DNA from 3 places in the Tepidibacter sp. Z1-5 genome. Region 1 is predicted to be linked to each of the others. Evidence: riboswitches for the same ligand, from Rfam matches in the RefSeq annotation. Region 1 holds a riboswitch; each other region holds the start of a gene.
The links. Region 1 has a riboswitch for cyclic di-GMP ahead of WJW32_RS02320 (methyl-accepting chemotaxis protein). Riboswitches for the same ligand answer to the same signal wherever they lie in the genome.
Positions count from the first base shown of each region.

Region 2: it holds a riboswitch for cyclic di-GMP, as region 1 does, so the genes downstream of both, WJW32_RS09640 (methyl-accepting chemotaxis protein) here and WJW32_RS02320 (methyl-accepting chemotaxis protein) in region 1, are expected to answer to the same signal.
Region 3: it holds a riboswitch for cyclic di-GMP, as region 1 does, so the genes downstream of both, WJW32_RS11255 (transglutaminase-like domain-containing protein) here and WJW32_RS02320 (methyl-accepting chemotaxis protein) in region 1, are expected to answer to the same signal.

Region 1 is NZ_JBBMMD010000009.1:76,060-79,349, reverse strand. It holds gene WJW32_RS02330 (hypothetical protein) at 1-245, shown strand, start outside; gene WJW32_RS02325 (hypothetical protein) at 455-679, shown strand; cyclic di-GMP riboswitch class I at 815-903, shown strand; gene WJW32_RS02320 (methyl-accepting chemotaxis protein) at 1,187-3,208, shown strand; gene argJ (bifunctional ornithine acetyltransferase/N-acetylglutamate synthase) at 3,290-3,290, opposite strand, start outside.
Region 2 is NZ_JBBMMD010000036.1:229,911-233,200, forward strand. It holds gene WJW32_RS09630 (PspA/IM30 family protein) at 1-277, opposite strand, end outside; gene WJW32_RS09635 (histidinol-phosphatase HisJ family protein) at 698-1,483, shown strand; cyclic di-GMP riboswitch class I at 1,659-1,745, shown strand; gene WJW32_RS09640 (methyl-accepting chemotaxis protein) at 1,907-3,290, shown strand, end outside.
Region 3 is NZ_JBBMMD010000046.1:48,572-51,861, reverse strand. It holds gene pfkB (1-phosphofructokinase) at 73-987, shown strand; gene WJW32_RS11265 (hypothetical protein) at 1,080-1,289, shown strand; gene WJW32_RS11260 (ATP-binding protein) at 1,279-1,437, shown strand; cyclic di-GMP riboswitch class I at 1,507-1,591, shown strand; cyclic di-GMP riboswitch class I at 1,622-1,706, shown strand; gene WJW32_RS11255 (transglutaminase-like domain-containing protein) at 1,720-2,511, shown strand; gene WJW32_RS11250 (MucBP domain-containing protein) at 2,892-3,290, shown strand, end outside.

The sequences.
Region 1 (3,290 bases):
TATTAAAAGGAGAACCCTTTGCTATATGCAATAATGCTGTTTATTATAAAATTTCTTTAATAGAAGAAGAAATAAAAAAACATAATGAGTGGCTTGCACAAAATAATTTAGTAAAAGTGGTTTTAGTAGTAGGTGGGCATATAGAAAAAAAAGATCATTTAGAAGAAGCTAAAAATAATTTAGAGCCTAAAATTGTTAATACTTTACAAGAAGCAGAAGCGTGGTTAAAGGAACAAGGGTTTTAAAAACATTTGTATACAATGAACTTATATATATTGTATGAAAAAATTAAGAAGGTAGGTATTCTCAATTAGATGCAGCACTGGTAGCAGGACCAGCAGCTTTAAAAGCTATAAAAGGTGGAGCTAAAATAGTTACAACTGGAGAAAATCTAATTGATGGGACTATTGTAGTTGTAGAGAGTGATAAAATAGTAAAAGAGCATCCACAAATTGTGGAGAAATTTTTAAAGGTTCAAAAAAATAGTGTTGAGTATATAGAGAATAATTTAGAAGAATCCTTTAAGATAACTTTACAGGAAACTGGACTTTCAAGAGAAGATGTAAAACAGATGTATAATTGGTATGATTTTAATCCTGAAATAAAGGATTCAGACATAGATGGACTTAAAAAAATTAAAAAATTTTTATCAAAAAGTGGTATGCTTGAAAAAAAATAGTATAATTTAAAAAATATAGATAATTAATGTTAAAAATACGTTAAAAGTAATAAAAAAACGTGGGGAATTATGCCAAAATGTGATACAATTTAAAGGTGAAGTTGTAATTTTGAAATGAAATAAAAAGTGAATGTATGACGATACTAGCAAACTTATCGAAAGATAAGGACGCAAAGATATGGGTCTAAGGGATTATAAAATCCTATGATTGCCAGTTTGCCCAAGCATATAATATAAATATTATATTAAAAAATGTTAAAGTAAAGGTGTCTATAATCATAGGCATCTTTTGTTTTTTAACAAAATAAGTGTGCTTGATTTTGAATTTTAGAAATGAAGAATATAATTTTTTAAAAAAATTATAATTAATATTTTAAAAACATTAAAGTGTTTAAAAAAAATGTCGAAATATAATGTGATTTAGGTGTGAAGTGCTGATTTTAAAATAAAATGCAAGTACTAATTAAAAACATAAAAAGAAAAGATATAATATTGGGAGGATGAAATATGAAGAAAATATTAAAATTTAGAAATAATTCTATATCATTTAAAATTATAACAACGACTTTGATTGTATTTTTAGTAACAATATCAATATTAGCTGGAGTTTCTTTAAGTAGTATAAAAAAAGAAATGATAAACGAAACGGAAAAAATGGGTATGGAGTTAGTCGAAGCTATGGCTAATGAAATTGAAACTACTAATTTAGCTTTAAATCAGATAGAATCTCTTTTAACAGATAAAATAAAAACTGTAGGTCAAATTATAGGTCAAAATCCTAATATATCCAATGAACTTTTAGTCAAAATAGCAGAGCTTACAGGAGTATCAGAGATAAACATACAGGATTCAAAAGGAATAACATTATATTCAAATTTTGAAGAATATGTAGGAGAGGGCTATCCAGAAGATAGTGCTGTACAAGCTATAATAAGAGGAGAAAAAAAAGAAGTAATTGAAGAAATAAGAAAAAGTGAGGATTCAGATGATTATTATAAATATGGAGCTGTAGCTTTAGAAAATGGTGGTTTTATTCAAGTGGGAATATTAGCCAATAAAATAGAAGAATTAAAATCATCAATGGATATTCAAAAAAAAGTTGAAAGAATAGCAAATCAAGAAGATATTGCATATGCTCTTGTAATAGATAAAAATTTAAAAGCAGTGGCTCATAGTAATAAAGAGAGAATAGGAATAGAGTTAAATGATGAAGGAAGTAAAACTGCAGCTATTGAAGGTAAGGCGTATTCATCTAAATATAATTATCAAGGAGAAGAAGTTTATGATGTATTGGTTCCTTTGTATAAAGATGGAATACATATAGGAGCTGTAGATATAGGTATATCTATGAAACATATAAATAATGCATTAAAAATGCTCTTGGTTAAATCTATAATTATAGCAATTATTTCTTTTATAGTTGGAGGAATTATAATAGCTTTATTAATAAAAAAGATAACAAATCCATTAAAAACACTTGTTGAAGTAGCAGATAAAGTTTCAAATGGGGATTTAACGCAAGATATAAATATTCAAAGTAAAGATGAAGTGGGAGTATTAGCAGATAGCTTTAATAAAATGATAAATAATTTAAGGAATATAACAAGCAAAATTCAAGATGTTGCACTGAATGTATCATCATATTCTCAGCAACTATTCTCAGCAGCTGAGCAGGCTTCCGCAGTTTCAGAGCAAATAGCTATGTCAACTCAAGATGTAGCAAATGGAGCAGAAAAACAAGTTAAATCAACAACATTAGTTTCAAATAATATAAAAGAAGTAGTTTGTAATATAGAAAAAATTAATGATGAAATTAATGATGTAGTAGATAATGCAGATAATACAAGTGAATTAGCATTAGATGGTAGAGAAAAAATGGATAATATGATAAAACAGATGAATGCAATTAAAGATAGTGTAAATTATACATCTAATATAATGAATGAATTTGAAAAAACATCTGATGAAATAGGAAATATAGTACAAGTTATAAATAATATAGCAGATCAAACAAATTTACTTGCACTTAATGCAGCGATTGAAGCTGCTAGAGCCGGTGAATCTGGAAGAGGGTTTGCAGTCGTAGCGGATGAAATAAGAAAACTTGCTGAAGAATCAATTAAATCATCAGATAATATAAAAAAATTAATAAATAAAACTCAAGAAAATACTAAAAAAGCTCTTGTATCAATGGAAGAAGGTAATAAAGAAACTGAAAAAGGAGAATTAGTTGTAAAAGAAGTAGGAATTTCTTTAAAAGAAATAATACAAGGATTCGATTTAACAAAAGATAAATTAGATATAGCAAACAAAAATATACTAGAAGTAAATAAAAATGCAGAAAATATTGTGAATCTAGTAGATGAAATAGAGTCTATTTCAGAAGAATCAGCAGCAAACACAGAAGAAGTAGCTGCTTCAAGTGAAGAACAATCTGCAACTATAGAAGAAATAACTAGATCGGTAGAAGAATTAGCAAATATGTCAAGAGAGCTTGAAGAAATCATACAAATATTTAAATTAAATTAAGAGTATGTAATAAAAAACTTAGCTGTATTTAATACAGCTAAGTTTTTTATTTGCACTACCTGATAAGAAAATATTACCGTAT
Region 2 (3,290 bases), on a different contig from region 1:
TTTGCAAAGCTTTTTTAGCTAAATCTTCATTATTTTTACTCATTGCAAGCTTGACTTTTTCATCAAAATCATTAGATTCTTTTAATGTTTCATCCATTTGCTTCTTTATTAAGTGTGCATTTCCTATTACTTCAGCTGAAGATAATTTAGCCTTATTAAGACTTTCTTCCATTTCTCTTATCTTAAGATCTAAAAGCTCTATAGGGTTTTCTGCTTTATCTAATGCACTATTTGCTTTTCCTTTTATAATGTTGTTTAATCTTTTAAAAATTCCCATTTAAACATACCTCCATATCATTTAATTATATTCACAAGTGGTTTTTAAAACTACTTGATGTACTTATGATAATATATAAATACAAAAAATGAAAATGCCATTTAGAGTGAAAAACGATTGAAAAATGATATTATATATAAATAACTTACAAATACTAATGCTTTCTTAAAAATGCTATAAATATAATAAGAAAAAATATTTAAAAATACAACACGTAGTTATTGAAACTACATAATGCTATTTTTACATTTTTTTAATAGGTTATATACATATTAAATGTAAACATTTGATACATTATTTGTTTAGAATAAAATACTTTGAATTTTTAAATACTAACAATGATAAAGCGAAACTTAATTTAAATAGAGTTTTTACTCTAGATAAATTTTTAATATGACATTATACAAGGAGGCTATTATAGTGTATATATGTGATTACCATGTGCACACAGAGTTTTCTTTTGACTGTGATACTCCTGTTGAGGAAGTTATAAAAAAAGGAATTTCTATGGGACTCAATGAAATGGCTTTCACTGATCATGTAGAGTATGATATTGAATTGATTGATTTTGATAAATACTTAAAAATGTACAATGAAATGAAAAATAAATATAAAGATAAAATAGATATTTTGTTAGGAGCTGAAATTGGATTTCAACATCATGTAATAGATGATATAGAAAAGTTAATTGATAAGTATCCTTTTGATTTTACTATATTATCAACTCATACAGTAGATAGGCTTGATATTTGTAATGGAGATTTTTTTAAAGATAAGGATTTAAAAAATGCTTATCTTAGATATTTTGAGAATATGCTAGAGAGTATAGAAAAATTTAAGAATTACAGCATATTAGGACATTTAGATTTTATAAGTAGATACACCAGGGATGATCAAAAGTTATTGTATAGTGACTATATAGATATAATAGATTCTATATTAACTAAAGCTATTGATAATGACTGTGGAATAGAAGTTAATACATCGGGGTATAGATATGGTTTAGACAGTGTACATCCACAAGTAGACATATTAAAAAGGTATAACGAGTTAGGTGGTCAAATAATAACTGTTGGATCTGATGCTCATAAATCAAAGGATATATGTGCAGATTTTGACATAGCATACGATATATTAAAAAATATAGGTTTTAAAAAAATTACTACATTCAAACAGAGAAAACCAGAATTTAAAAATATCCCATGATGGGATATTTTTTTGTAAATATGATATGGATTTTTCGTCTAAACATTGAGCTAGAAATCTATTTTGGATCAAAATGTAAAATAATATTGAGTATTATGTAAATTTATAGTAAAATAATTAGTGGAATAGGAATTGAGTATCGTACATAGTATAGGTCTGTATAATTTAAAAGAGATTACGATAATGGCAAACTTATTGAAAGGTAAGGACGCAAAGTTATGTGTCTAAGGGATGATAATCCTATGATTGACAGACTGCCAAAATTATTAATATGTTAGAGTTATATATTTTGAATGGTATTATAACTCTTAATTATTTTGTATATTAATAGGCATCTATGAAATCATAGATGTTTTTTTATTTCAAATTATAAAGCTTAGGAAAGATATAAAAGAATATAAGAATAAGGAGTAGGGTGTTTAAATGAAAAAAATGTTGAATTTTAAAAATAAAATAGGATCTAAACTTATTATAGTATTTATTTTGTTAATAACCATGTCACTAAGTGCATTAGGAATAACTTCGTATTTTAAATCAACAGCTATTCTAAAAGAGAATTTAAAAGATAACTCTTTTCAAATAGTTAAGCGAATAGAAGAAAATATGGCAACTTTTATAGAAGAAAATGAATTTAATATTATTCAAATGTCTCGTGATCCAAATGTTCAACAAGTTATATCGAACCTAGATTCACAAATGTGGATGATGGAAACTTTTAAAAGTTATAAAGAAGCTCATCCATTTGTTCAAAGTATTTATTTAGCTACGATAAATAGAAGTATGTATTTATATCCTCAAGCGGACCTACCAGAAGGATATGACCCTATTGAAAAAGATTGGTATAAAAATACTTTAAGTAAGAATGATATAGTGTGGGAAAAACCGTATAAAGATATAGTTACTGGAAAAATGGTTACAACTGTTTATATACCTGTATATAATACTTATAATGATAATGAATTGGTTGGTGTATTGGGAGTAGATATATCTTTAGAAAATTTTTCAACTAAAGTAAATAAACTTAAAATTGGGAAAAATGGTTATGCTGTTTTAGTAGATGAAGATTTAAAACTTATTACTCATAAAAATAAAGAACTTATAGGAACTCGTATAGATATAAAAGAAGTTGAAGAAGCTATACAGAAAACTAATGAGGGGAGCGTACCATATTCTAAAGATGAAAAAGGATTTTCAAAAGATAAAATTGCATTATTTACTAAAATAGATAAATTAGGATGGACTGTTATTGGAACTATGTATGTTGATGAAATTAAAGATGATACTAAGGTTTTATTTGATAATACATTAATTATAGGATTTATCTCTTTATTGATAGCTGGAATCACTTCTATTTTGTTTTCTAAGAATTTAACAAAACCTATAAAGATACTTTTAGATAATATGAAAAAAATACAAAAAGGTGACTTTACAATAAGATGTAATTTTAAAAGTAAAGATGAAATAGGTCAAATTGGAGAAGGATTTAATGAAATGCTTGATGATATTGGAAAACTTATAAATAATATACAAAATACATCGCAGGAAGTTAATAAGTCTGCACAAAACTTAGCAGGAACTTCAGAAGAGGTTAGTGCATCCGCTGAAGAAGTATCAAGAACTGTAGATGAGATAGCTAAAGGAGCTTCTAATCAAGCCAGTGAATCGGAGAAAGGATCCGCTTTAGCATCTAATTTGGCGAATAAACTTAATGAACTTTCGCAAAGTACTGATGATATGTTAAATTCTACAAAAGAAGTTATAGATGCTAATTTAATAGGGGTTAAAGTTATAGAAGAACTAAAGGAAA
Region 3 (3,290 bases), on a different contig from region 1:
TTGATTGATATATAATTATGATTTAATATGACGAGTATTTAAAAAAACTAAAATAAAGGTTGTGAAGAATTAATGATATATACTGTAACATTCAATCCAGCAATAGATTATATCGTGAATGTGAATGATTTTAAGACAGGAGAAGTTAATAGAGTTAACAGTGATATTAAGTATCCTGGAGGAAAGGGAATTAATGTATCTAGAGTTCTTAATAATTTTGGAGTAGATACAAAGGCGCTAGGTTTTATAGGTGGATTTACAGGAGAATTTATCAAAAACTATATAGAAGATGAAGGAGTAAAGACTGATTTTATAAAGGTTGAAGAAGATACAAGGATAAATGTTAAGTTGAAATCAAATGAAGAAACAGAAATAAATGGATATGGACCAACTATAACAGAAGAAAATTTAAATTCTTTATTCGATAAAATAAAAAAATTAAGTAATGAAGATATATTAGTTCTTGCAGGTAATGCTCAAAAAAGTGTTCCAAGAGATATATATGCTCAAATACAGAATATATGTATTGAGAATAATGTAAAAGTAGTTGTAGATACTACTGGTGAAGCGTTGTTGAATACTTTGAAGAACAAACCTTTTTTAATAAAGCCAAACATCCATGAACTTATCGAAGTGCTAAATGTAAATATAGATAATATAGATGAGACTATACACTATGCAAAAAAGCTTGTAAATATGGGTGCACAAAATGTAATAATATCAATGGCTGGTGATGGAGCATTACTTATATGTGATGAAGGTGTATATAAAGCTACAACTCCAAATGGAGAGGTTAAAAATTCTGTTGGAGCAGGAGATTCTCTTATAGCTGGTTTTTTAGCTAGTTATTATGAGGAAAAAGACATTTTAAAAGCTTTTAAGCTTTCAGTAGCAACTGGTAGTGCAACTGCATTTTCTCTGGATCTATGTATAAAAAAATATGCTTTGAGTTTGCTAAATCAGGTTGATATAAAAAAAATAAGCTAAAGAAAAATTAAAAAAATAGTATTATTATAGATTTAATAAAACTTGAAAATTTATATAAAAAGATAGCAAAATTAGAAACAGAAGAAGATAAAGTGTGGCAAGAATTTGAATCTATAATGGATAAATATTTTGAAGATGATGAAGAATTTCCAAAGTTTGAGAAATTACTAGGAGAAGAGATAGAAAAATTTAATGAAGAACAAATTAAAGAATTAAAAGATTTATATTCAAAAATTCTAGTATACGAAAAAGATAAGAATTACAGAAAAGCAGATTTACTTTGGGAAGAATTTGGTAGATAGATTTTATAGAGTTGAAGAGTCTAGACATAGACAATCAGGAGAAATTGGATTAGGGTTATCAATTGTAAAAAATATATTAGAACTTCATGGCAGTGAATATGGAGTAGAAAATACTGATTCTGGAGTAATATTTTATTTTACATTATAAAAAGTCTTTTTAGATATATGTATTATATGATATAATAAGTATAAATACAATAGATTAAAGAGATAGTTTTACTGATAATAGCAAACTTGTTGAAAGACAAGGACGCAAAGCTATAGGGCCTTCCTCAGAAATGAAATGGCAGCCAGCTACCAAAGGAAACTTTTATTATTATCAATAAAGCTTTTTCTCGAAATGGCAAACTTATTGAAAGATAAGGACGCAAAACTATAGGGCCTTCCTCAGAAATGAGATGGTAGCCAGCTATCGAAGGGAGAGTTTTTTATGTTAAAAAAACTATTTGCAATAATATATATAATATCTATATTTTTTATAAGAGAAAACGTTATATTCGCTGATAACAGCCCATTTGATTTATCTAGTATTAATCAAGGGATTATTGAAGTTAAGTATGAATTAAATGCAAATGTAAAAACAAAAATGATGATTGAACATAATGGTCAAAAATATTACTATGATTTATTAACATCAGATGAAACTTTTCCATTACAAATGGGAAATGGTAAATATATGGTTGCTATTTGTGAACAAAAAGAAGGAAAACAATATGTAATAAAAAACCAAGAACGCTTTGAAGTTAAGTTACAAAATGAAAAAGAAGTTTATTTAAATAGTAATCAAGTAATTTCTTGGGATGAGAGTAATTCGGCAGTACAATTAGCAAAAAAACTTACTGAAGGAACGAATGACGACGAAGAAAAAGTTAGTATTATTCATGATTATATAGTAAAAAATATACAATATGATTCAGGCAAATATGCATCTTTAGATAAAACGTATTTACCAAATGTAGATGATATTTTACAAAGTAAAAAAGGAATATGTTATGATTATGCTTCTTTATTTGCAGTAATGCTTAGAAGTGTAGATGTTCCGACTAAATTAGTAAAAGGATATAAAGATGATATTTCAGAATATCATGCATGGAATGAAGTATATGTAAATAATAATTGGGCAACAGTAGATTGCACCTATGATACAGCTTTATATGCAGGAAATTTAGGAACAGAAATAGTTAAAGATTCAAATCAATATAGAACTGAAAAAGTATATTAAATATTTCGAATAAAGAGGAGCGTTCAACTTGAATAGCTTCTTTCTTTATTAAAAAAATCACGATATGACAAAAAAATAAAATAAATGACAAAATAAAACAAAAATCACTTGACAATTATCTGGATTTTTATTATTATTTAATTACAAATGATTTATATAAGGTTTGGAAGAAACGAAAATAGCTTCTGAATTTAAATCATATGGAACAAAAAATTAAAATATGAATAATATCGTAGATAGCAATTAAAGACAACAGTCTATTATTGTTTAAGCTTTAACTGCTCTACGACAAAAGTACCTATTTTTTATTAAGGTGATTTTGTCGTGGAGCAGTTTTTTTGTTCCCTACAAAATATTATGAAAGGAGGCTTTTATTAAAATTGAGGATTTTTAATAAAAAAAGAATATCTATTTTAACTGTACTTGCTTTAATAGTTCAACTGCATGTACCGTATTTTACAGGAATAGTATTTGCAGAAGATACTAGAGGATTATCGGTTAAGATAAAGGAAGAAATTATTACAGGAACAGAAACCTTTAATACAACAGGAAAAGCTACTGCTGAAAGTTGTCCACCAGGAGATGACTATAGCAAAAATGACAATTATATAAGAACATTGGACACCGTAGGATATACCATAGATTATAGTGTTAATCCTGAAGGTTATGTTGCTAAAAATTCTGTTTTAACAGCAACATTAAGTGCAGGTACAGATGGAAATCCTATTGTTGTTTGGGATTCAAATTTAAAAAATTTATACTTAGGGTTAACTATATCT